2 regions of the Shewanella sp. SP2S2-4 genome follow, and region 1 is predicted to be linked to the other one. Evidence: riboswitches for the same ligand, from Rfam matches in the RefSeq annotation. Region 1 holds a riboswitch; the other holds the start of a gene.

Region 1 (12,478 bases):
TTCAATCTTTAATGGGGACTTCTGTTGATTTAATAATTAAAGATTGCATTGATGAAGGAGTTATTAAAGATATAAACAGTGGCTTAGATGAGTTCCTTAGAAAAGTAGAGGTCTATTTAGAAAAGTATGAATATAAAAAACCTGCTAAAATGCAGACTTTATTCAATTTGACTCATCTAACATCAAAAATAATCGAGACATATTTTGAGTCAAAAGTTCTAAATTTAAGGTCTAACTCTGAACTTACTCCGATATATAATTTTAGTTCAGGCGAGAAACGCAAAGCAATTATTGATTTAGCTAGAGCATTTATTTTAAATTCAGGAAGAGATTTACACAATAAAACGGTTGTTATTGCTATGGATGAGCCAGAGGTATCTCTTCATACTTCAGCTTGTTTTGAGCAGTTTGAAAAATTAGAGGAAATATCAAAAAATCGAGTGCAAACACTTATCTCAACTCATTGGTACGGATTTTTCCCATCAGTATCGTCTGGTAATGCTGTTTATATTGCGGACTCGGAAGATAATAGAGTTTCTTTTTTGATTAATTTATCAAGATTCAGAGAGGATGTCAGATTAATACGTAATGAAACTCAAGGAAAAATGCCGAGTAATATTGAGCTTAAAAGTGTTAATGACTTTGTTCAGTCTGTTATATCGTCAATTACTCGTAGTAATAAACGATGGATTATCTGTGAAGGCGCTTCAGATAAAATATATTTAAATCACTTCTTGGAAGGTGAAGGTTTTAACATTCTTTCTGTTGGGGGAAGTAAGTATGTTAAGAAAGTTTATGAATATATATATTTGGCACTAGAGGATGAACGAAGCGATATTAATGGTAAAGTTTACTTTCTTCTTGATACAGATAAAAAATTCGAGGGTTATTCTTCAAAAGATTCGATGAAGAATCTTAGATTGAGGAGAATGCAAATAAACAGTGTGAGCAAAGCTGTTGAGCTTTTAAAAGCATCTGATAATTCCCATTTTCCACCTACAGAAATTGAAAATGTTTTAAATTCAGAAATATTTAAAGAAGTGTTGGAATATTACTGCTCTACAGGTCACAAAGGGCTTCTTGAAAATGTTGTTGATAGTTGCATTGGCTTTGAAAATGAACTTGTTTCTGGAATTGCATTTGACTTTAGAATCTCTGAATTAGCTTCTCTAGATGAATTTTTCGATCAGATTGGAATGAAGGTTAAATTCGCAAAAAAATACTGCGAATTAGATGTACATCGTAAAGTCCCTAATTGGGTCAATGATATGAAAGACTTTTTTTTGGATTGACATCTTACCGGAATTTTAAATTGGAGGTAAATTGAAGTTTTTAGTGATTATCTTCGGCATAGCTGTGTCGATATTTATGCATGGAAGTGGGTTGTCTGTCGATAGCAAATGGTGGTGGGATTTACTGTTATCTTTCAATGTAAAAGCATTAAGTGAAAACTTGGGGATGGTTGTATTTTGCTTTTGGATACATCTTCCACTGATGATCATATTTTCTTTAGCATGTGCTTTGATTATTAATCGAGTTGGGTATCCAAGGTATTTTATTTACTCTGTGTTAGGTACTTCATTTTTTACATTTGTTGTGCTGCCATCACTGCCTGTTTTCGATGTGTTATTAGCTGGCGGGATGAGTCCATTACGTTTTATCGATATCTTTGTAAAAACACTCATGTTTCTGACCTTGTTCTTTGTTTTTAATATACTTGTGAAAAAGTATAAGAGATTGAATTTATTTGATTAACTTCACTTTCAAGACGTTTCGCTGACTGTGTTTATTGATTTATTTTAGGGATGATTTAAGAGTTTTTTATGAAAAAAATTAGTTTTTTGGGTATGAGCATAGTGCTTGCTTTGACACTTGTTATCGGCCTTGCTGTTGATTTTTTGGTTGAATTTAAGTCTGAATCGATTTTTATGCAGATGAATATTTTTAGCTTCAAGTTATTATTTTCGTTACTTAGCATGCTCTGTGTGTATATTGCTATTGCAGTCACTTTTAATTTGAAACTGTTACCTATGCTTATAGGTAAAGATTATCCGTCAAATTACTTTAAATGGTCTAAATTTCGACTTATAGAAGTTTTCTTTTTATTTAACTTATGGGCTATGTGTCATCTTCAATATTTCACTGTCGTAATAGTTAATTTAGCTTTGGTTGAGTTGATACACTTATATTTAGTTTATAAAAGTATCAATGATAAGCTCGAGTCTACTATATAAATTGGTAAGTTGAGGACAATAAGGCGTGTGTAGTTGGCATAACTCTTTCAATGCGAAAAGTTAACTCTAATGCCACAGAAGTTCACCGATCCCCTGCGAAGTTGCTGAAGAGCGTTGAAGAAAATAGCGTGACGCAGACAGGACGTCTGCGTAGCTTTCGGGGGGAAGGGACGCCCCATCGGAAGCGTTAGCGATTTTCGAATAAGCACGAAGCCAGTCACTAATGCATGTAACTTCGCTAGGGGCGTCTTGGAGAATCCAAGGAGGATAGGACGAGCAGTCCTCCTTGGTCGGGTGTGGGGTGAAGCCCCACGACTTTAACGCTTAATTCAAACGAAGTTTGAAAGTTTAAGCCCTGCGGGTGATTGCAGATCCCAATCACTCGGGATCATAATCCAACACTGGCGCCAGCCACTTCTCCGTTTCCGCAATGCTCATCCCTTTACGCTTGGCATAATCTTCCACTTGATCGCGGCCTATGTTACTCACGCCAAAGTAGCGCGATTTCGGGTGGGCGAAATACCAGCCCGATACTGCCGCTGTGGGGAACATGGCGTAGCTTTCGGTGATGTTCAAGTCGATAGTTTCATCGGGCTTGAGCAAGTCCCATAACAAGCCTTTTTCTGTGTGATCTGGGCAAGCTGGGTAACCGGGTGCGGGGCGTATGCCTTTGTATTTCTCGCGGATTAAGGCTTCGTTGCTTAACTGCTCGTCGGCCGCATAACCCCAAAACTCTTTACGTACCCGTTCGTGCATCCGCTCGGCAAAGGCTTCGGCCAAACGGTCGGCTAAGCATTTGAGCATGATGGCGTTGTAGTCGTCGTGGTTGGCTTCAAAACGCGCCACATGTTCGTCTATGCCGTGGCCTGTGGTTACCGCAAAGCCGCCCATGTAATCGGCGACGCCAGAGTCTTTTGGTGCAACAAAGTCAGATAGACAGAAGTTATCGTTGCCGACACGCTCAAGCTGCATCCGCAGGTGATGTGTGGTCATTTCAACTGTGGTGCGCGACTCATCGGTATACAGCTCAATGTCGTCGTAATTGACGGTATTGGCAGGGAATAAGCCAATAACCGCTTTCGCCGTGAGCCACTTTTCTTCGATGATTTGCTTGAGCATGGTCTGACCATCGGCGAACAGCTTTTGCGCTTCTTCACCGACCACTTTATCGGTGAGGATTTCGGGGTAATGCCCGTGCAATTCCCACGAGCGGAAAAACGGTGTCCAGTCGATACGCTCAACTAAATCTTCTAACGGATAATTATCAAATACTTGGCGCCCGAGCACGTTTGGCGTGAATGGGGTGTAGTTGGCCCAATCGTGTTGGCAGCGGTTATCACGGGCCGCTTCGAGTGACACTATCTCTTTGCGCTTGGCTTGGGACAAACGCTTGGTGCGCATGTCGTCGTATTCGGCATAGGTTTCGTCTATGGTCGCTTGGCGAGTCTCGTTGTTGATGAGTTTACTCACCATAGGCACGGCGCGGGACGCATCGGCGATGTAAATGGCGCCATGGGGATAATGGGGCGCAATTTTTACCGCTGTGTGGATTTTCGAGCAAGTGGCGCCGCCGATAATCGCCGGAATGGTTAAGCCTTCGCGGTGGAAAGTTTTCACATTATGCACCATCTCATCCAGACTCGGCGTGATAAGGCCCGACATGCCGATGATATCGATATTGTGTTCTTTCACTGCGTCGAGAATTCGCTCCACCGACACCATCACACCTAAATCGAATACCTCAAAACCGTTACAGGCGAGCACCACGCCGACAATATTTTTGCCGATATCATGCACGTCGCCTTTTACCGTCACCATCAAAATCTTGCCGTTAGATTGGCCTTCGACCTTTTCCAGCTCGATATAGGGGTTTAAGTAAGCCACGGCTTTTTTCATCACCCGCGCCGATTTCACCACCTGCGGCAGGAACATCTTGCCCGAGCCGAACAAGTCACCGACCACGTTCATGCCGTCCATCAAGGCGCCTTCAATCACATCCAGTGGACGTTTCGCTTCTTGGCGCGCCGCTTCGGTATCTTCATCGATAAATTCGGTAATGCCTTTCACTAGCGCATGGGATAAGCGTTGGCTCACCGGCCAGCTGCGCCATTCTAAATCTTCTTTTTTACCCACCTGTGCGCCATCACCGCGGAATTTCTCCGCGATTTCAAGTAACTGCTCGGTATTGCTTGAGCCTTCGACTGGGCAGGGCAAGTTAAGCACCACGTTTTCGACCCGTACTTTAAGCTCAGGATCGATATCGTCGTAAATGGCTAACTGGCCCGCGTTGACAATGCCCATGTCCATGCCGACTTTGATGGCATGGTACAGGAATACGGCGTGAATCGCTTCGCGCACTGGGTTATTACCGCGGAACGAGAACGACACATTCGATACGCCGCCCGAAATCATTGCGTGGGGCAGGGTGGCTTTAATCGCTTTAATGGCATCAATAAAATCGACGGCATAGTTGTCGTGTTCATCGATACCCGTGGCGATGGCAAAAATGTTCGGGTCGAAGATGATGTCTTCTGGCGGAAAGCCGACCTTATCGACCAGAACCCGATAGGCGCGGGTACAGATTTCGATTTTACGTGCCTTAGTATCGGCCTGACCTTGCTCATCGAACGCCATGATAATGGCCGCCGCGCCGTAGCGTTTCACCAGTGTTGCTTGCTCAATAAACTTGGCTTCGCCTTCTTTAAGGGAAATCGAGTTAACTATGCCCTTGCCTTGAATGCATTTGAGGCCAGCTTCGATCACTTCCCACTTAGAGGAGTCGATCATAATCGGCACGCGGCTGATGTCGGGCTCTGAGGCAATCAAGTTTAAAAACTTGTGCATGATCTCGGCGCCATCGAGCATGCCTTCGTCCATGTTGATGTCGATGATCTGCGCGCCGCTTTCGACTTGCTCGCGGGCCACATCGAGCGCTTGCTCAAACTTACCGTCTTTGATCAGCTTTAAAAATTTGGCCGAACCTGTGACGTTGGTGCGCTCACCCACGTTAACGAACAAGGATTGGGCATCGATAGTCAGTGGTTCCAAACCGGCTAAGCGGCAGGCTACGGGGATATTGGGCAAGACGCGCGGGTTATGTCTGTCGACCGCTTCGCGAATAACGCGGATATGTTCAGGCGTACTACCACAGCAACCACCGATAATATTGAGCATGCCTTCGCGCGCCCAATCTTCAATCACGTTCGCCATGTCCTCTGGGGTTTCATCATAGCCGCCAAACTCGTTCGGCAGGCCCGCGTTCGGATGCGCCGACACATAACATTCGGCTATACGGGATAATTCTTCGACGTACGGGCGCAGCTCTTTTGGCCCGAGTGCACAGTTAAGACCGATAGATAACGGCTTGATATGGCGCAGGGAATTATAAAAAGCTTCGGTGGTTTGGCCGGTAAGGGTGCGGCCTGAGGCATCGGTAATGGTGCCCGAAATCATGATCGGTAATCTGTCTTTAGAATGCTGACCAAATAAGTCATCAAATACCGATTCAATCGCAAACAGTGCGGCCTTGGCGTTTAAGGTATCAAATATGGTCTCGACCATAATGATATCCGCGCCGCCTTCAATCAGCGCCTTAGTGGATTCTCGGTAAGCGCTCACTAACTCATCGAAGCTGACATTGCGATAGCCAGGGTCGTTCACATCGGGGCTGATCGAACACGTACGGTTAGTGGGGCCTAACACACCAGCGACGTAACGTGGAATGCCTGTGGCAGCAAACACTTCATCACAGGCTTCACGGGCAAGACGGGCACCGGCTAAGTTAATTTCGGCGGACAACGACTGCATGTCATAGTCGGCCATGGCGATAGTCGTAGCATTAAAGGTGTTGGTTTCAATGATGTCGGCACCGGCGTTTAAGTAGTCGGTGTGAATTTTTTTGATGATGTGGGGTTGCGACAATACCAATAAATCGTTGTTGCCTTTGACGTCAGTGTGCCAATCTTTAAAGCGTTCGCCGCGATAATCCTCTTCTTCGAGCTTGTGGTCTTGGATCATAGTGCCCATGGCACCGTCTAAGATTAGAATGCGCTCAGCAAGCTGTTTACGAATGTCTGCCAATATCTGGCCGGCTTTGGTAGAGGGTATCGTCATAAATAATTACCTTAAATACAGCTAAGTTAAGTCCAAGCATCGACCCTTGTTATGCTAAGTGCAGGGTAAAGCGTGTTGTGCAGTCCAGATATCGGCTCTCGTTATCGACCTTAGTGAGTGATCTAAATTAGCTAACTTATTTAGCGAACTTAGATCACTAACTTAGTTAGGCTAAGTGCATTCCATTCTGCTCGGTCGATATTTGACTACTCGTTTTAGTTATTCATTGTTAGAGTTTAGTTTTGGACATTTAAACGTATAGACGTCCATAATACGCGACTTATGATTGTCAGGGCAAGGTCAAAATTGACTGACGACAATTGAGTCCTATCAGCACTTTTCACCCAGTTTAACGGCTCGTTTTTTAGGGCTAGTTGTAGAGCTAGTTGTTGGGCTAAGGCGTAATTGAGTATATAGGACGACGGGTCTAATGTGGGCTTTCAACAAAATGTGCCACGAGTGATAGACATAGGAATACGATGAAACAAGTTCGATTGTTATTGTTACGCCACGGCGAGTGTGAAGGCGGCGCCATTTTACGCGGCCGTGTGGATGTGCCTTTAAGCGAACAGGGTTGGCAGCAAATGTCGGCAGCGGTTGAGGCGCAGGCAAGTACCTGTAGCGCGATTTACAGTTCGACTTCACGCCGCTGCGGCGAATTTGCCCAAGCCTTTGCCGCCGAGCTGCATTCGACGGCGGCGTTGGTATCAGAGTCAAGGCCATTGCAGGCGCAGTTTTTGTCGGGTTTACAGGAAATTGATTTTGGCGATTGGGACGGTTGTCGACTCGATGAGCTGTATCAGCAAGAGGGCGAACGTTTAGCGGCCTATTGGCAAAACCCTTGGCAAACACCGCCGCCCAATGGGGAAACTATGGCAAGCTTCGAGTCGCGGGTGAATGGCGCAATTGACCAGATACTCGCCGCCGAGTTTAAACGGTTGATTATCGACTCAGATAACGCCGAGCAGGTTACGGGCGCTAGCGTGGGTAAGGGCTTGAGTACGGGGGAGCTGGCTGCCAAGGTATGGGTCGTGACCCACGGCGGGGTGATCCGTCACCTAATGGCGCGCGCCCTTGGGGTTGAACGGGCAGTGGGATTTTACAGTCAACTCGATTTACCCGTGGCGGCCGTGGTGAGCATTACTGTGCTGCAGGATGAGCACGGCGTTTGTTACTGGCGTTTAGATTGGCCGAGCGGGCGCTGCGAGTGATCCGCGTTGCCCTAAGGTGAAGATTTTTCTTGTCTTACCAGCGTGATTGTCGATTGCCTATTAAGGTAAATATAGGATAATGCTTTTTCCTGACGTCCCCGACGCACACGGTCTTGCAAGGCTGGTGGCAGTGTATCGGATGACGTCACAGAAATAGGTGTTGGGAGTTTTGAGTGGTGCGAGGGTGTTCTGTGGCAACTATTGCCGAGACACGCTGCAAAGGCTTGAAATCAATCTCAACATAATAGGGAATCGGGGAGCTGCTTGTCAGTCAGCCCGAACTGTGCCCGCAACTGTGAGTGACTTTTTATATTGTTTTCAATACAAAAAGTGACGAGTCAGGAGACCTGCCTATTTCTGTTATCGCTGCGTGCAGCCTTAGTTCTCGAGCGGGTGACTCGAGGGAGCCGATGACAATGTGCACAACCTTTTTTAATTCAGGTTTGGACTCGCTAGGAGCACCACTTTGGTGAAACTCTCTGCCATCCAAACGAGCCATGCTTTGAATGACAGCGACACTCGCCCGTCAGCGAGCCAGACGGTCGCGCTCGATGTCAGCCAGTTAAGCTGGTGCATCGATGGCAAAACCATTCTTTCCAATATTAACTTTGCGCTGCCAACGGGGCAGATGTTGGGTTTGATTGGCCCTAACGGTGCGGGTAAGTCTAGCTTGCTACGCTGTTTGTATCGGTTTGTTCGCCCGACTCAGGGCAAAATTACCCTGTTTGATCAAGATATAGAGCGTTTATCACCCAAGGCGTTTGCTTGCCGTGTCGCTGTAGTGCAACAAGACACGCCGCACTATTTTGACCTAACCACAGAGCAATTGGTCAGCATGGGCTTAACGCCGCATAAGGGCATGTTCGATACCAATTCGAGTTGTGATGGCGAACGCATCGCCAAGGCATTAGAGAAAGTCGGCCTGAGTCATAAGATGCATCAACAGTACGAGCACTTATCCGGCGGTGAAAAGCAGCGTGCCTTGATCGCCCGTGCCATAGTGCAGCAGCCGCAACTGCTGATCCTCGACGAGCCTACCAATCACCTCGATGTGCGTTATCAAATCCAAATCCTCGAATTAGTGCGTAGCCTTGGCATCAGCGTGATTGCCTCTATTCACGATCTTAATTTAGCCAGCGCTCTGTGCGACAGTTTGTTGTTGATCCATAACGGTGAAGTCAGCGCTTTGGGCACACCAACAGAGGTATTAACCGAGGCGCGAATTGGCGATGTGTTCGGCGTGTGCGCTCAGGTGTCGACCCATCCACAACATAAAAAGCCCTTAATCAGCTACTTCTATGGCTACCATGATTCGACGCACAACATGGCTGATGCTTTGGCTGAGCGAGGCGAGGGCGGATGATTCAGGGAGTAAACAGCATTTCATCTCACATTTGGGGCGTATCGTGACACCTTTGACGAGACAACAACTGATGCTGGTCGCATTAGGCATAATCACTTTGATAACCCCCATTGCCGCCACGAGTTTTGGCGCGGCGAACATCAGCTTTATGGATGTTATCCAAGTGTTTATCAATAAAATGGCCAGCCTCACTCAAGCCAATGGCATGACGGAGCGCATCGTGATGGAGCTCAGACTGCCGCGTATTTTGCTGGCCTTTGTGGCGGGTGCGGGTTTGTCCTTGGCGGGTAGTGTGCTGCAAACCGTGACCCGCAATCCGCTGGCCGACCCTTATCTGTTTGGCATTAGCTCTGGCGCGTCCTTTGGCGCCGTGGTGATGTTGACGTTATTCACGGGCTCTGGATTTTTTGAAAATGCGGGCATGGCGGCGAACTCGGGGATTTTTAGTGGCTCGGGCGCCTTGTCGGGTTTGCTTTGGTTTAGCTTGCCCTTCGGCGCTTTTATTGGCGCCAGTTTGTCGGTACTGATAGTGCTGGCCTTGTCTGGCCTTGGGCTCAATAGCCAAGTGGAGCGCATGTTGCTCTCAGGCGTGGCGACCTCCTTTATGTTCGGCGCGCTAACGAGTCTGCTGCTGTATTTCGCCAGTCCGCAGGCGACGGCTTCTGTTTTGTTTTGGAGTTTAGGCAGTTTTGCCAAGGCCAGTTGGTCCTTATTAGTGCTGCCGACACTGGTGATTGGCGCGAGTTTGTTCATTATTTTAGGCATGAAACGGCAGATCATGGCGTTGCAAGCGGGGGATGAAACGGCGCATACCTTAGGGGTGAATGTGCCTAAGTTGCGACTCAATATGTTGCTGCTCTGCTCCTTGATTACCGCGATTTTGGTCGCCACCTGCGGCGGGATTGGCTTTGTCGGTTTGATGATCCCCCACACAGTGCGCATGCTGTTTCCCGGTCGTCAGCCGATTCTATTAACGGCGCTGGTGGGCGGATTATTTATGGTGTGGATTGATGTGCTGGCGCGCTGTTTGTTGGGCAATCAAGAGTTGCCTGTGGGCATTATCACAGCGGCCATAGGTAGCATGTTCTTTTTGCTGATTTTGCGTAAACGCAGAGTCATGGCGTAAGCACTTAGTCAGAACGTAATCCTAGAGTCATCTAGCAAGCGCAGACTGGCGAGATAATCAGCATTTTTGTTGATATCTGCCCCGCGATTGGAAATGCAAAATTGGACATGTTAGTCATAGACGCAGGATGCGTTGTGGTTATTTAAGATAATAAGTGGAGTGTGGATGTCTCAGTCAGCCGTGTCTTTTCAAATCAGCCCTGTGAGTAAAACGCAGGATCCATTGATCCAGCAGAAAATTGATCTTAAGACTAAGCCGCCCGGCGCCTTAGGTCAGCTCGAATCCTTAGCCTTACAGATTGCCCGCGTGCAAGCGACTGATTCACAACAAACGGATCAGCCACAAAATACTGTGCTCAAAATAGTCCAGCCAACCATGTTAGTGTTTGCGGGTGATCATGGTATTGCCGCAGAAGGCGTGTCGATTGCCCCTAGCGAAGTGACGCGCCAAATGGTGCAAAACTTTGCCCATGGCGGCGCGGCGATTAACGTTTTTTGTCGGCAGGTGGGCTTTACGCTCGAAGTGATCGATTGCGGTATTTTAACGCCAGTCGAAGGGGTTGAAGGCATTATCGATCAGCGTCTTGGCGCGGGCACAGGGGCGATTCATTTAGAGCCCGCGATGGCGCTGGAAACCGTCGATAAAGGCTTTGCGATGGCGCGCGATTTGATTGAACGTCACCATCAAGCAGGTTGTAACTTAGTCGCCTTTGGCGAAATGGGCATAGGCAATACCTCGGCTGCGGCAGCCATTATGGCGGCGATCATGCAGCTTGATGTGATTGATTGTGTCGGCCGAGGCACTGGCATTAATAGTGAAACCTTAGAACGTAAACTCATGCTGATTGAGCTGGCGTTATTGCTGCATCAAAGCGCCTTAACTGGGCCAAAGTCAGTGTTAGCTTGCCTAGGAGGTTTTGAAATTGTGCAGATGACGGGCGCGATGTTAGCCGCCGCCGAGCGCAAAATGCTGGTGGTTGTGGACGGTTTTATCGCTACTGCTGCGGCATTAGTCGCGGTGCAAATTGCCCCCAATGTGCGCGATTATTTGATTTTCGCCCACCAGTCAGACGAGCAAGGCCATAAGCGGATGTTAGAATTTTTGCAGGCGAAACCTTTATTATCACTCGGGCTGAGATTAGGCGAAGGTACGGGCGCAGCCTTGGCGTTGCCGCTTATTCAAGCCTCAGTAAATTTTTACAATCAAATGGCGAGTTTTAGTGATGCGGGGATTGAGGCTGTTGTATGATGTGCTCTGCTAAGTCGCTTATTTTACTTATTTAAAATAATAACTTTTTAGCCAACCGTTTTAATCTTAAACCTTGCAGCAAGTGTTAATTCACTAAGGATGCTTTATGTCAGAACGCGAAAGCTGGCACAAAGAGATAGATTTGTTTTTAGTTGCCATGGGCTATTTTACCCGCATTCCTATGCCTAAATGGGTCGAAGTCGATAGCGATAAGTTGAATAAGGCCAGCCGTTATTTCGGTCTCGTCGGTCTTTTGGTCGGCCTGTTAAGTGCCATTGTATTTTGGCTGACGCAGAACTGGCTCCCCGCCGGCGTCTCTGTGCTGTTAGCTATGTTGGTTGGCGTCTTGCTCACGGGCGGATTTCACGAGGATGGCCTAGCCGATACCTTCGACGGTTTTGGCGGTGGTTGGACGGCGGAAGACAAGCTACGGATCATGAAGGACTCGCGCCTTGGCAGTTATGGCGCACTGGCGTTGATGTTGGCCCTGCTGCTGAAATGGCAGTTGTTAGTCGAGTTGGCGCTGTACGATCCTGTGGTCGCGGGCTCGGCACTTATCGTCGCGCACACAGTCAGCCGCGTGGTATCAGCCAGTATTATCTTTAGTGAAAAATATGTCCGCGATGACGAGACCAGTAAGTCTAAGCCGCTATCGCAACATCAAGGCATTAATGAGCTGCTTATCCTGATCGCCAGCGGCGTATTAGTGCTGTTATTCCTCAAGGGGTTAGCGGCATTGTCATTGCTGTTAGTGATGATAGGACTGCGCCGTTTGATCATAGTGATCTTTAGACGCCAGATTGGCGGTTACACGGGTGATACCTTAGGCGCGGCGCAGCAAATAGCAGAAATCGTGTGTTATTTTGTATTGCTCGTTGTAGGTAACATACTGTGATCCACCTCGTCCTAGGCGGCGCCCGTAGCGGTAAGAGTCGCTACGGTGAAGCCTTAGTGCGCCAGTACACTGCGCTAGGCTTCGATGCCTGCTATGTGGCCACGGCGCAGGCGCTGGATGATGAAATGGCGACCCGTATCGCCAAACATCAAGCGGGACGAACGGACGATGGTATCGAATGGCAATTGTTTGAAGAGTCGCTCGCCCTTACGGCACTGTTAAAGCGCTTAGCAAAACCTGGGCGAGTGATTTTAGTGGACTGTTTAACCCTTTGGTTGACCAATCAAT
Region 2 (12,478 bases), on a different contig from region 1:
TGCGCAGCTTGCGCCTATCTTACAGACTGAAATAAACCAGTATCAGTTGGCCGTAAATGCCGATGACATTCTGTCTCAGCATAGGCTCAATGATAATGTGATAACCAAAGCCGATGCGTCGATTCGCCGAGTGAAGGGCCTAAGTGCCAAAGCGGATTCTCTGGTGCAAGTGCGTCTGGCGGATGAAACCATGTTAACCCCATGGCAGCAAGGTGAGTCTCCTTTATTTGCCTATGAGCCCGATGGTGACGAGAGTCAGTGGGATTATATTGAAGCCTTTGATATTCATGGGCAAGTTCATCAATTAGACGTGTATAACCTACCGCAGCAGCCGGTGTTTGTGGTCGGTATCGACAGTAAAAAAGCCTTTGTGGCTGGCTTAGAGGTGATGCGGGCGACATTTGCCGAAGCACAATCGGCGAAAAAAGATGGCGTGCTACTGAGCCGTGCGCAAACACAGGCGGTGGCAGACAAGCCTATTTCAACCACAGTGATCAAACAAATATCCTTGAAGGATGACCATGAGCCGTGGATTTCTGGTCGTGCCGAGATTTACGGCATAGTGACTGGGGTTGACCCGAGCCGTGAAGAACCTGTGCTCGATATCGTCGAAATGCCCTATTTAGATTATGCGGATACGACCTATTATCCGAATCAAATCATCATCCATTGGGAGCGTTATCGTTGGGCGGCTGCGGACATGATCCTAATGGAGCATGACGATGGCACTAACTATAAAGTGTTGGCCACTAAGTTGTTGGAAGCGGCGGAGCAGATCTTAAAGTCGATCCCCGATCCAGAAGCTCAGGGTTATGCGCTGATCCCGCAAATCACCAATGGTATTTTAAGTGTGATGCCGGATGCTTGGTTCACTAATGACGATGACTTTGTTGACGTGTATTACACCTTGCAGGAAGGGGTTGAATATCCTAACTTGAACGGGGCTAACGGTAATGCGATGACGAGCTTTGCGCCATTAGTCATCCAACCAAGACCATGATGAATTATTGCGGCTAAATGCAATGGCTGGAATGTAAAAGCGGATCCTAAGATCCGCTTTTTTGTTTTTATCACTTAACGTTAGGCTAAGCCATTCACCTTAAGCTTTTAGCTTGAAACTACCTTGCATAATCGCCCAGTGGCCTGGGAAGCTGCAGAAGAATTGGTAGGCTTCAGTAGCGCTCATGCCAGCAGTGCTAAAGGTGATAGATGTTGATTCGCCGCCGCCCACTAATGGCGTGTGAGCGATAACGCGAGTATCACCTGCTTTGACATAGGCAGCATCAGGACCGGCACTCATACCTTCGGTCGCTACGGCTGACATATCGGCTGCCTTAGTTAATACCCAGTTGTGGCCCATAGCTGCTTTTGGCAAAGTGCCTGAGTGGGTTAAGGTTAAGGTCACTTCTTTACAGCTTGCAGGTACAGACAGCTCTTTAGTGTCAAATTGCATTGCATCAGTGGCGGCAATTTTCAGTTCACATTCGTTGGCACTCGCTTGGCTAGCGAATAATAATCCGAGGCCGATTAGGCTAGTGCTGGTCACGTTACGTAAAGCTGTGCTTTTTGCTTTCATCTGGTACTTCCTTAGTTGAACAAGGGTAGCCGAGTCCTTTTGACTCGGACATGCGCCTACCAGAATAAGCAATCTTCATTAAATGGGAATGAAATCAGCGTGTAAATTATGTATATGCAACTTTCGTTTGAAAGCTTGCATCGTTATTGGCGGCAAAATTGTTAGCGGTAAACATAGGTGAGTACTTAGTTGGAGTGAACTAAGTACTCAGAAGTTATTATTTATATGTTTGATTTATAAATGATAATTTGTAGGTTCTAACGCAGGGCGTCTACTTCAGAACTTCTTACGTTTTTAGTACGAAAGCTCCTGTCGATAGGGAATAGCACGTTGTGCACCTGGGCGAGTGACAGTAATGGCACTGGCCGCATTGGCAAATCCCACGGCGGCAGCAATTGACATACCTTCGCTCAAGCCGACGACTAGGGCGCCGTTGAAGGTATCCCCTGCAGCGACTGTGTCTATGGCTTGCACTTCAAGTGCGGGCACTAGCCCGGTAAAACCTGGGCTGCTGATATATGCGCCGCGACTGCCTAAAGTAATCACTACAATTCCTACACCTTGCTGGTGCAGAAGCTGCGCAGCCATTTGAGCATCATCGAGATGGTTAATTTCAACGCCAGTTAAAGCTTCTGCTTCAGTCTCATTAGGCGTAATCACATCAACCCATTTGAGTACATCGTGGCCAAGGGCGGTCGCTGGGGCGGGATTTAATACCGTAGTTACGCCAAAGGTTTTTGCCATTTGTAATGCCTTTGCCACTGTGGCAGCAGGCGTTTCTAGTTGAATTAAAAGGAATTGAGCACGGGAAAACAGAGCATAGTGATTTTCTAAATCATCGGGTGAAAGAGTGGCGTTGGCTCCCGCAGCAACACCTATGGTGTTTTCACCGTTGTCACCGATAAAAATCATCGCTGTGCCTGTACTCTGCTCCGCTATCTGGCTAATACCTTCTGTACTGATGCCATCTTTAATCCAGCTTTGACGCATATCATCGCCGATACTGTCTTGGCCGAGGTGGCAGATAAAGTCAGTGCGGGTGCCTGATTTAGCTAAACGCGCGCAGGCGACTGCTTGGTTGGCTCCTTTACCTCCCTGTTCGAGTCGATAATCTCGGCTCATTAAGGTTTGCCCTGCTGCGGGCAGGTACTCAAATTTCATCACATGATCGGCATTAGCACTGCCGATAACGAGTATCTGGCTCATAGAAAACTCACTGTTATTTTCATCTGCGATTGAGATAAGTTGGATCATAGACACGTAAACTGTCTACCAGTAAATCGACAAAACCGAGTCTGTCGAGCCCAAATAGCACAGTCGCATTGGCGGTTTTGCCTGTGAGTTGATAGCGATCAACCACTGTCATGCCTAAGGTTAACTCGCTTTGGGTTTCAATCCCGACCCAGCAATCTTGTGCCTCAAACAGCTCAGGTTTGAGCAACCAAGCGATAGTACAGGGGTCGTGCAATGGCGCGCCAATGAAGCCCCATTTAGGATCTCTGTGGTAAATCATAAAGAAATCTAATAACTCGGCGACGCACTGAGCAATTGGATTTGGGATGGCGCGAATCCGTTCTATATCTTCATCCATGATTTGCGCTTGATGGGTCACATCGAGCCCGCACATAGTGATGGGAATACCTGACTTAAAGACGATATCTGCGGCTTCGGGATCGACAAAAATATTAAACTCGGCGGCAGGCGTCCAATTACCGACACCCGCGGCGCCGCCCATCAGCACAATGCGCTCGATTTTAGGGCGCAGCTCGCTATGACTCGCCAGTAAAAGGGCAATGTTAGTCAGCGGCCCCGTGGGCACTAAAGTCACTGGCTGTGTGCTTTGGCGGATTTGTTGCGCCATCAGTTCAACGGCCGTTATGGCTTGTGGGCTGAAGCTCGGTTCGGGCAATGCGGGGCCATCGAGGCCAGTCTCGCCGTGAACATTGTCGGCGATAATCAGTTCACGTGTTAGCGGTTTAGTGGCACCGCCCGCGACTGGGATATCACCACGGTTTAACAGGGTTAAGATCCGCAGGGCGTTGTTGAGGGTTTTATCTGGGGTTTGATTGCCAGCGCTAGTCGTGACGGCAAGGGGAACGAGGTCTGGGTGAGCTAAGGCTAAGATCAGCGCGATAGCATCGTCATGGCCGGGATCGCAATCAAGAATGATGTGACGAGTCATACTGTTACTCCTTTAAACAGCGGTACTGGATGCTTAGAATAGCATGCCATAAGTTAGGCGCTAGCCTGTGGAGGGCACTTGCAGAGTAAACTGTGAGCATTTTCGTCTTTTTATCAACAAGCTGCTAGAATTCTGCCCATTTTTGACATTAGGCGATGTTAGGTTAATCCATTCTCGCTCTGTCGGCTGCACAACATTGAATGACATATCCAAGCAAATACAAGGAAATAAGTAATGCTCACTCATCGAATCACTTGGCCTAAGGCTTTACTCGCGGGCATGGTTGCCATGCAGATCTCTGGCTGTAGCGATCCTCAACCTATGGCCATTATTGAAAGCAATAACGAGTCATTGCTGCAGTTCGATAACGGTAAACTCATCCTATTTAAGGAAAAACCGAGTCCGCAGTATCGCCATATTCCCTGTGATTTACCGGCAGTAAGTTCCGTGATAGTAAATGATATGGCAGTGGCTGCCCTCACCCCAAATGGCGATGTGATCACTTGGGGAAATAGTTTTAGCGGCGGCGATAGCCGCGAAGTTGCTGCGGAGCTTAAACACGTTAAACAAGTCGTGCCTGTAAAGGAAGGTTTTGCCGCCCTGCGTGAAGATGGCACTGTGGTGTACTGGGGACGTGCAGGGAAACTGAGCCTCGACAAAGCCCTGCAAAGCCGTATGACAAACATCACTAAACTCTATGCTAACCGTGAGGCGGTAGCCGCACTCGATGCCAGTGGAAAAGTGCACACTTGGGGTTATGGGCCCGAAGGCGGCAATAGCCAGCATGTGCAGGATAAACTGGTGGATATAGTTGATATCTTTGCCGAAGGACGAAGTTTTACGGCACTTAAGAAAGACGGCAGCACTGTGATTTGGGGGCAAGTTGAACGTTCAACCAATATGAAAAAGCTGCTGCCGCAGTTAATGGATGTTGTGCGTGTTGAGTATACCCAAGGGACCTATGCCGCTTTGAAAAAGGATGGCAGTGTCGTGACTTGGGGGCAGAGTAGCGATATTTACCCTATTCGCAGTGCGCTACAGGATGTCGCGAGTATTACGTCAAATAGCTGTGCTTTTGCAATCTTAAGTCCAACGGGTGAGGCGCACTTTTGGGGCAATGAAACGAACTGTGGTATCGATTGGCTCAAACAAACGGATATTAAAGGCGTGAACAGTATTGTCAGTGTTGGCACAGGATTTTTGTTGCTGCGTGACAATGCCGTACCGCAAATCCTTGTCGATGATAGTGACTACGCCTATCTATATGGTTTTCACTATGCTCAAGATATCCTCAATCGGTATTGGCAGGAGGGAAGCAAGATCACCCCAGGTTCGGCATCATTTGTATTTACCCGTCCTGACGGCAAAGTCGTGCCAGTAGGTTATAGGGCTAACCTAGACAATGTTGAGAAGCTCATAGCGCGTATTCCACGATTAACTTGGTTAGCGAGGGCGGGTGAGGGGTATGTCGGGATCAGTGAAAAGGGGGAATGGGTCTCTTGGTCGATGAATAACGAGATGTTCGCTAAATCTCCGGTACCGCCTGCCGATTCGTTGGTGATAAAGCCGCTGGATTTTACCCCTGTTGCCCAATGCGAAACGCCAGAGCAACGGCAGGTGATTCTGAGTCAGGAAAGGCCTAAACCTGAAGTGAAAATGTGGTTGTTTAGTGAATAGCACTAACCTCTTTGCCGCTATTGTGCTGATAAACGGGATATTTCCCTGTTATTCAAGTCGTGATAGTGATTATTTCTTTTAAAGTGGCAGTTAATATAACTTTTTGACTGTTTTCAGCGAAGGTTCTTCGTTAGAATGCTGGGTGTTTTCTGTTCAATTTCATGATGTCGTATTAATTATAAGTGCGATACAAGGATGATAAGTATGAAATTAGCATTGTGTTCACCTATTGGATTGTTTCAAGGTGCCAGTGTGTTATTACTCTGCAGCTTAATTGGCTCAGAGCCAGTTCAAGCCACATTAGATATAGCTCGGAGCGAAAGCGGCGCAGCTCATACCCATGTATTGCCGGTATTTGGTCAGCAATTAGGGTTCAATCTGCCTGCGGGCTGGAAGCAGGCTTATCATGAGGAGCAAGCTGGCATGTTTATGGCAGAATATGTGCCTGAGCAGGAAGCATTAACCCAGTGGAGTGCACTATTTTGCGTGCAGGGCTTTAAGGATATGGCCGAGAGTATTAGCCCTGAGCGTTTTTTAGATGCGATGGCCGAGACCTATAAATCGACCTGTGACGGCGAAGTGGTGTACCAGAAGCTCGGCGACACTGAAGTTGATGGACATGAGGGATTTAAGGCTATTTTAGGCTGCACAGCCATGCCCAATATCCACAATGTCACGCAAGTGAATCCCAAAGCCTATGCTTCAACTCCTCAAGGGGAAATTGGCTACTATACGGTTGTCAGTGGCAATAAAGATTTGTATCTACTGCATAAGTCGATGCGAGGTGCCGTTTTTTCTGCCGATAAACCACCATTGCAGGCAGATAATAGCCAAGATTTTATCTCCGCTTTAGTCCCATTCTCCTTGAAGTAGAACGTAGACGTTCGCTTGAGTTTGATGGACTTTCATCCGTATAGACGTCTATAATGCGCGCGCTCAGGCTCTATAATGTGCTGAGCCTTAAGGGAGTATCGCTGTTTTATTGATGGCTGTGCCCTATGAATCAAATTTTTAGTCAACCTTCTGAGGTGCTTGCGTGCGAAAGCCGCGAGATAATCGGGAAGCCAGTGAAATTCTGGCACTGCCCCCGCAACGGTAAAAGGTGAGAGAAGACCGCGTTTGATTGGTGTGTTCAAGACAGAACCCGATAGTCAGAATGTTAAAGGTCAGTCTCGCGTTAATTCTATTTTTACGGATTAACATAGCCTAAGTCCGGAGACCGGCCCTAAAGGTGTTTTTGAGATTTCGGTGGGCAGATCTCAAAATGCGATAGTCACTGTCAGTATCTTTTACTGAATGAACAGTATCGTGGCGCTAATGCCCCGTTTTCCTTGCAGGAGTTAAAGGTAAAATGGGAACAAATCCAACAAAAATCGCGCTGCTGATCGGTAGCCTTTGCAGTTTTTCCGTTATCGCGCCCGCTATGGCGGCTGACGCTACCAGCACAGCGAAAGTCGACGAGCATCTTGTCGTGATCGGCCGCTCTGACAATACCCCGTTAAATATTGCCGCGAATGTGAATGTGATTGACGCTGCGGCGATTGAAATGAGCGGTGCCACTAGTGTGACTGAAGTTTTACGCGGTCAAAGCGGTATTCAAATTTCAGATAATAACATCGGTACTAGTTTTGCGATGCGTGGCTTTAGTGCCAGCACTGCTGTGAATAACACGCTGATTTTACTTGATGGTCGTCGCCTCAATAATATCGATATCGCTGCTCCTAGTCTTAATGCCATACCGCTTAACCAAGTCGAGCGCATCGAAATTTTATCGGGTAGTGCGGGTGTGCTCTATGGCGATCAAGCGGTAGGCGGCGTGATCAATATTGTCACTAAATCTCCTGAAAATACTGGTGGTAGCGTGCAGTTATCCGGCGGCAGCTTTGATACCTATGAAGGTCGTGGTGATGTGTCTGGCGCGATCAACAAGGATTGGCGTTACTTTTTCACTGGTAGCTATAACCAAGGTGACAACTATCGCAAACATAATGCTAACGAAACCGGCTCTATTCTTGGCCGCATTCAATATAAAACGGCCACAGACTCCTTCTTTGTTGAAACTAGCTACTACGACGATGACCGTGAAAATCCGGGCTCATTGACAGAAGAACAGTTCAATAAAGACCCACGCCAATCTTTCAAGAGCAGCGAATATGTCCATGAGATGACCACTGCGGCGCGCACGGGTTATCAGCATCAGCTTAATCAAAATTGGGCTTTAGCAGCGGATTTAGATTATAGCGATACCTTAGTGTCTTCTTTTAATTGGGGGGCGAACAGCCATAACACGCGCTCACTGTTGATGTTTAGTCCTAAAGCGTTAGCGAACTACAGTACCCGTCAAGGTGAGCTAAACCTAGTCACAGGTTTAGACATCAGCCGTGGTAAGGCTGATTTTGACACTATGGCGCGCAGTAATGTGCAGCAAACACAAAGTGCTTACTTACAAGCCACTGTTCCATTAAGCCATACCCTAAGTTATGTTGTGGGTGGGCGATATGCGCGGGTGACCGACGAGTTAGTCGATCGCAAAGTTTATCCTAATGGTATCGATTTAGATGAAGATGCGACAGCATTTGAGTTTGGCCTAAACTACCGTCCTAGTATGGAGCACAGATTCTATCTGCGTGGCGATGAAAACTTCCGTTTTGCCAAAGTGGATGAGCAAGCTTATACCCCTAAAGATGTGTTTGGCTTAAAGCCGCAGACGGGCCGCTCCTATGAGGCGGGTTGGGATTGGACGCTTGCCAGCCAAACCCTGCGAGTGAACCTGTATCGCCTCGATTTAGAGGATGAAATCGTGTTCGATCCTAGCGCAGAGACACCTCCAAAAGGAGATTTCCAAGGTGCGAACGTCAATGCTGACGCTTCTCGTCGTTATGGCGCCAGTGCCGATTGGGATTGGCAAGTGACTAAAGCGCTGCAGCTCGGGCTAGAGTATAACTATATCGATGCTGAATTTACTGACGGTATCAATGATGGCAAAGAGCTATCTTGGGTGGCAAAACACACGGGGCGCGGTTATGTCAGCATGGATTTTGCTGAGCATTTCCAGGTGTTTGCCGAAGCTATCTACACGGGTGATCGTTTTATTGAAGGCAATAACGGTAACGAAGGCGATAAGTTATCTAGTTACGTGCTTGGTAATTTAGCCTTGAACTACAATCGTGATGCTTGGCTTGCCAGTCTGCGTATCGATAACCTATTCGATAAAGACTATGTTAGCGCAGGTTATTACGGTGGCCTTTGGGGGGATAGTTATTACTCTGGTCGAGGCCGTGATATTCGTTTAACCCTTGGTTATCGTTTTTAATATCTGATTATATAAGCTATTTTGCAGCCTTTAAATGAATATAAAGGCTGCTTTTGCTATTATCTATTCTTAAATTGTTTATCTTGTTCTTCTTTATTTAGCGGTTTAATACCAAGATAATATTCATAGCTATTTTTATCATTATTATCGGCAGACATCTCATTTTTATTATTAACTTCTTTCGATGTGTTGTCTTCTTTTTTTGCATACATAGTTAATTTAGGCTTAGTCTGTTTAGACTTGGTCTCCTCTGCAGCTGACTTATTCGCTATACTTTTAATCTCTTCATTGTCAGTAGCGGGTTTGTCTTCTATCTTGCCAAATTTATAGTTAAAAATAGCATTGGTTTCTACTGTTTCAATGGTTGATTTTTTCATGGTTTTGTATGATGCGACAATACCATGCTTACCTAAGGTAACTTCGGGATAAATTTTCTTACCTGTACCAACCTTTGCACCATCGACATACCAGTCTGCATCAACGTTGCTCGTTAGGGTAATCACTGTGGACTTAAGGCCCAGTTTTTCATTGAGTAATGATTCTATTTTGTTGTTATATGACGGCTTAAACGTCATGTTAACTCTATAATGCAGTTCTCCATTCATATTCATACTAGCATCAATAACCTTGTATGATAGTAGTACACTTTTATCGCTAAGGAATGGATCTGAATTAATCGTATTTTTAACTGTATACTTTTCGGTATCTTTTAAACAATCATTTATAGATTGAAATTTAGAACAAGTCATAGAGCTTTCTAGGTCAATTGACTTAACACTATCAGCACTGGATAACTCAGCAACAATACGATTAACTATTTCTTTTTTTAATGCAAAAAGTTGTGCGCTTCTTTGAGTTCGTTGACTATTAACAATTTCGTACTGTTTTAATATATCTTGATAGTTTTCTTTGTTTTTAACTTCGTCTTCGACCGATTTCTTTTCAAGTGAATCAATGTTCTTTACTAAGGTTTCGATTTCTTTGAAGTAATTACTCGGGTCACTTTCTGTTAAAATGGCATTGGGTAATGCCAATATTGCCTTGTTATAATGCTCTTTCTCGTTTTTGATGTTTGTTAATAGTGATTCATAATCATATTCACTTTTCTTATGATTAGATAAGCGGTCATTAATAGATATTAACAAGTTATCAATATCAAACTTTTGTTCGATTTGGTTTACTGATTGGTTTTCAGTTGCAGTTATCAACTCTAAGGCGTACGAGTTACTTGCACACAAGCACAACAAAGCAATGGTAAATTTACTGTATCTCACGTTTCTCTCCGATATTTTATCTGAAACAGTCAAAACAGCTTACTATTTCAGTGCTTTGAGCAAAAAACTCTACGTTTGGGCCATGATACTTAAGTTGATTTTTCTTTTCAAATGGATTGTTTGTTTGCCAATTCCAAATAAAGACATTTCCACTTTGATATCAGTTTGAGGCTCAATTGTATCCTTTGATTGAGTCATCTTATATTGGCAAGATTCTCATGACCATGATACTAAATGATGCTCATTACAGAACAATTGTTGCTGAAAACTGTGGCACTAGAGTGATGAGTAGTAATGAGCTAAAAGTCGACTATGTAGCGGGAATGCTATGCTTCAACACTGATGTTGAATTGGTCATTGTAAGTGAGAGGCATATTGCAATGAAATGCGAATGGGTGTCGCTTACCCTCGTTGTAGAAATAGAGATAAATTATTAGACGGACAGGCTCGTGACGACTTGAAGAATGGAAATGTTAAAATTGTTTTAAAACATGGGATTATATCTCCACCTCCAGCACCTTATTTGCTTCACCATTTGATGTTACATATAAGGTAGTCATTTTTTATTCTTTTCGTTAGGCTATTGTGCGACTTAGTACTGAAATTCTTTAAATTTTGGGTATGATGTGAAGAGTAACCGAATCATCTTATTGTTAATAAACAGGTGCAAAGTGTCTTATGACTGATCTTGAGCAACAGGTTTTTACTCAAGTTAGAGCTATTATAGCGAATGAAGAGCAAGTGATTGGCCGCCGAGGGATTTTAATTCCACTCAAAAAAGCGATCCTTGCTGAAGGCGACATTCGTAACGTGATCGACATCATCTCGAGTGACCCCGCATTGGCGGCGCACATGCTAATGCGCAGCAATTCCGCACAGGCATCAGGGGTGATTAACCCTAAGACTCGCTCCTTGAAAGAAGCTTTAGTCCGCTTAGGTCAAGTGAATATCTATCGCTATGCCTTTACGTTTTATCTGCAAGAGCGTCTCGATGAGCTGCCACAGCCCTATAAAAAGTTGGTCCAAGGTTATTGGAAGTTGACTGAAGATATTGCAACGGATGCGGTGGACAGTTTAGCGGATATGGAAGGCGTCGAGGTTGATGCTGATGAAGTGCAAACCTTGGCCCTGTTCAGTGTGTTCGGCCAAATTATCGCGCTCACGGCCTTTGCGTATTTAAATGCTAATGCCGAACAATCATTCCCTTTAAGCGTAATTAAGTCATTGATTGATAATCAACAGCAGACATTGACGATAGAATCATTCGAAGCGTTAGATCTCGATCAGGACTTGCGTCAAGAGTTTATGATTGCCCATAATTTGCGTCAGACCCGTAATTCGAATTCCCCTGGTTTAATCCTGCGCCGCGTATTGTCTATGCGTGGTCTATTGATGAATCCGCTGTAATATTTAGATGCGACAAATAACGGTTTGAACGAATAAAATAACTATTTAATTCAATAAAAAAAGCCTGCATTCGCAGGCTTTTTTGTTAGGTTTCACCTGTGTTAATTTGTCTTCTGCTGGCGGGATAAACCTTCACTCGCCACCAGTTGTAACCAATTTTGGATCAAGGCTGAGTTGGCGCTATGGCGGCGATAGGCGCCAAACAAAGGGCGTTTCAAGCCTTCTTGCCCGAGCTTCACTGTGGTAAGGCTTAGGCCATGCCCTTCATTTATCGACCAATTTGGCAGCGCGGCTATACCGTCTTTACAGGCGATGCGTTGCAGTAACATCATGGTTAAATCACAGGTTTTCTGCTCACCCGCTTCTATGCCTGCGGGCTCTAAAAAGTGGCGATAGATGTCTAAACGCGTCAGTGGTACGGGATAACTGATAATAGGCAAGTGTGCTAATTGCTTAGGGGTGACATAGGCTTCTTTCGCTAAAGGATGATCCTTAGCAACTACTAACTTTACTTCAAAATCAAACAAATGCTGATAAGCAAGTGAATGCCCAGGCACAGGATCTGAGGTCAGCACTATATCCAGTTCACCCATTTCCAAGGCATTGAGTGAGTCGAACAAGTGACGGCTCGACAAGTCTAACTCGGCTTGGGGATAGTCTTGTCTAAATTGCTCCATCACAGGCATTAACCAGCGAAAACAGCTGTGGCACTCAATGCCTACCCGCAACTGATTGGTTTCGGTTTCAAGGCCATTCTTAAGATCTGTCTCGGTTTCTAACACCTTAGGCAAAATCTCTTCCGCGAGATGAAGCAGGCGTGCACCTTCTTGGGTGAATGACAGCGGCTTACTCTTACGCACAAAAATAGGCGAGTTAATCCTTTGCTCCAACTCCTTAATTTGGTGGGAGAGTGCGGATTGAGTGACAAAACGTTTTTTGGCTGCGCCCGCCAAACTGCCACTTTCCTTCAGGGCCATTAAGGTTCGCAGATGTCTTAGTTCGATCATGTTCACTCCAGGTGAAATTCGCTCATGTTGTGCTTGAAATCA

Evidence for each region. Region 1 has a riboswitch for cobalamin ahead of Q4Q54_RS06710 (ABC transporter ATP-binding protein). Riboswitches for the same ligand answer to the same signal wherever they lie in the genome.
Region 2: it holds a riboswitch for cobalamin, as region 1 does, so the genes downstream of both, Q4Q54_RS01495 (TonB-dependent receptor) here and Q4Q54_RS06710 (ABC transporter ATP-binding protein) in region 1, are expected to answer to the same signal.

The regions. Positions count from the first base shown of each region.
Region 1 covers NZ_JAUOER010000006.1:12,957-25,434, reverse strand. Annotated here, with positions in the region: gene Q4Q54_RS06730 (AAA family ATPase) at 1-1,292, shown strand, start outside; gene Q4Q54_RS06725 (hypothetical protein) at 1,324-1,755, shown strand; gene metH (methionine synthase) at 2,613-6,347, opposite strand; gene Q4Q54_RS06715 (histidine phosphatase family protein) at 6,827-7,558, shown strand; cobalamin riboswitch at 7,762-7,928, shown strand; gene Q4Q54_RS06710 (ABC transporter ATP-binding protein) at 8,028-8,921, shown strand; gene Q4Q54_RS06705 (FecCD family ABC transporter permease) at 8,890-10,047, shown strand; gene cobT (nicotinate-nucleotide--dimethylbenzimidazole phosphoribosyltransferase) at 10,213-11,295, shown strand; gene Q4Q54_RS06695 (adenosylcobinamide-GDP ribazoletransferase) at 11,402-12,190, shown strand; gene cobU (bifunctional adenosylcobinamide kinase/adenosylcobinamide-phosphate guanylyltransferase) at 12,187-12,478, shown strand, end outside.
Region 2 covers NZ_JAUOER010000001.1:332,758-345,235, reverse strand. Annotated here, with positions in the region: gene Q4Q54_RS01525 (DUF3103 domain-containing protein) at 1-1,000, shown strand, start outside; gene azu (azurin) at 1,100-1,576, opposite strand; gene rbsK (ribokinase) at 1,871-2,782, opposite strand; gene rihA (pyrimidine-specific ribonucleoside hydrolase RihA) at 2,802-3,758, opposite strand; gene Q4Q54_RS01505 (hypothetical protein) at 3,993-5,435, shown strand; gene Q4Q54_RS01500 (hypothetical protein) at 5,640-6,308, shown strand; cobalamin riboswitch at 6,445-6,678, shown strand; gene Q4Q54_RS01495 (TonB-dependent receptor) at 6,787-8,748, shown strand; gene Q4Q54_RS01490 (hypothetical protein) at 8,808-10,022, opposite strand; gene Q4Q54_RS01485 (HDOD domain-containing protein) at 10,701-11,429, shown strand; gene Q4Q54_RS01480 (LysR family transcriptional regulator) at 11,531-12,436, opposite strand.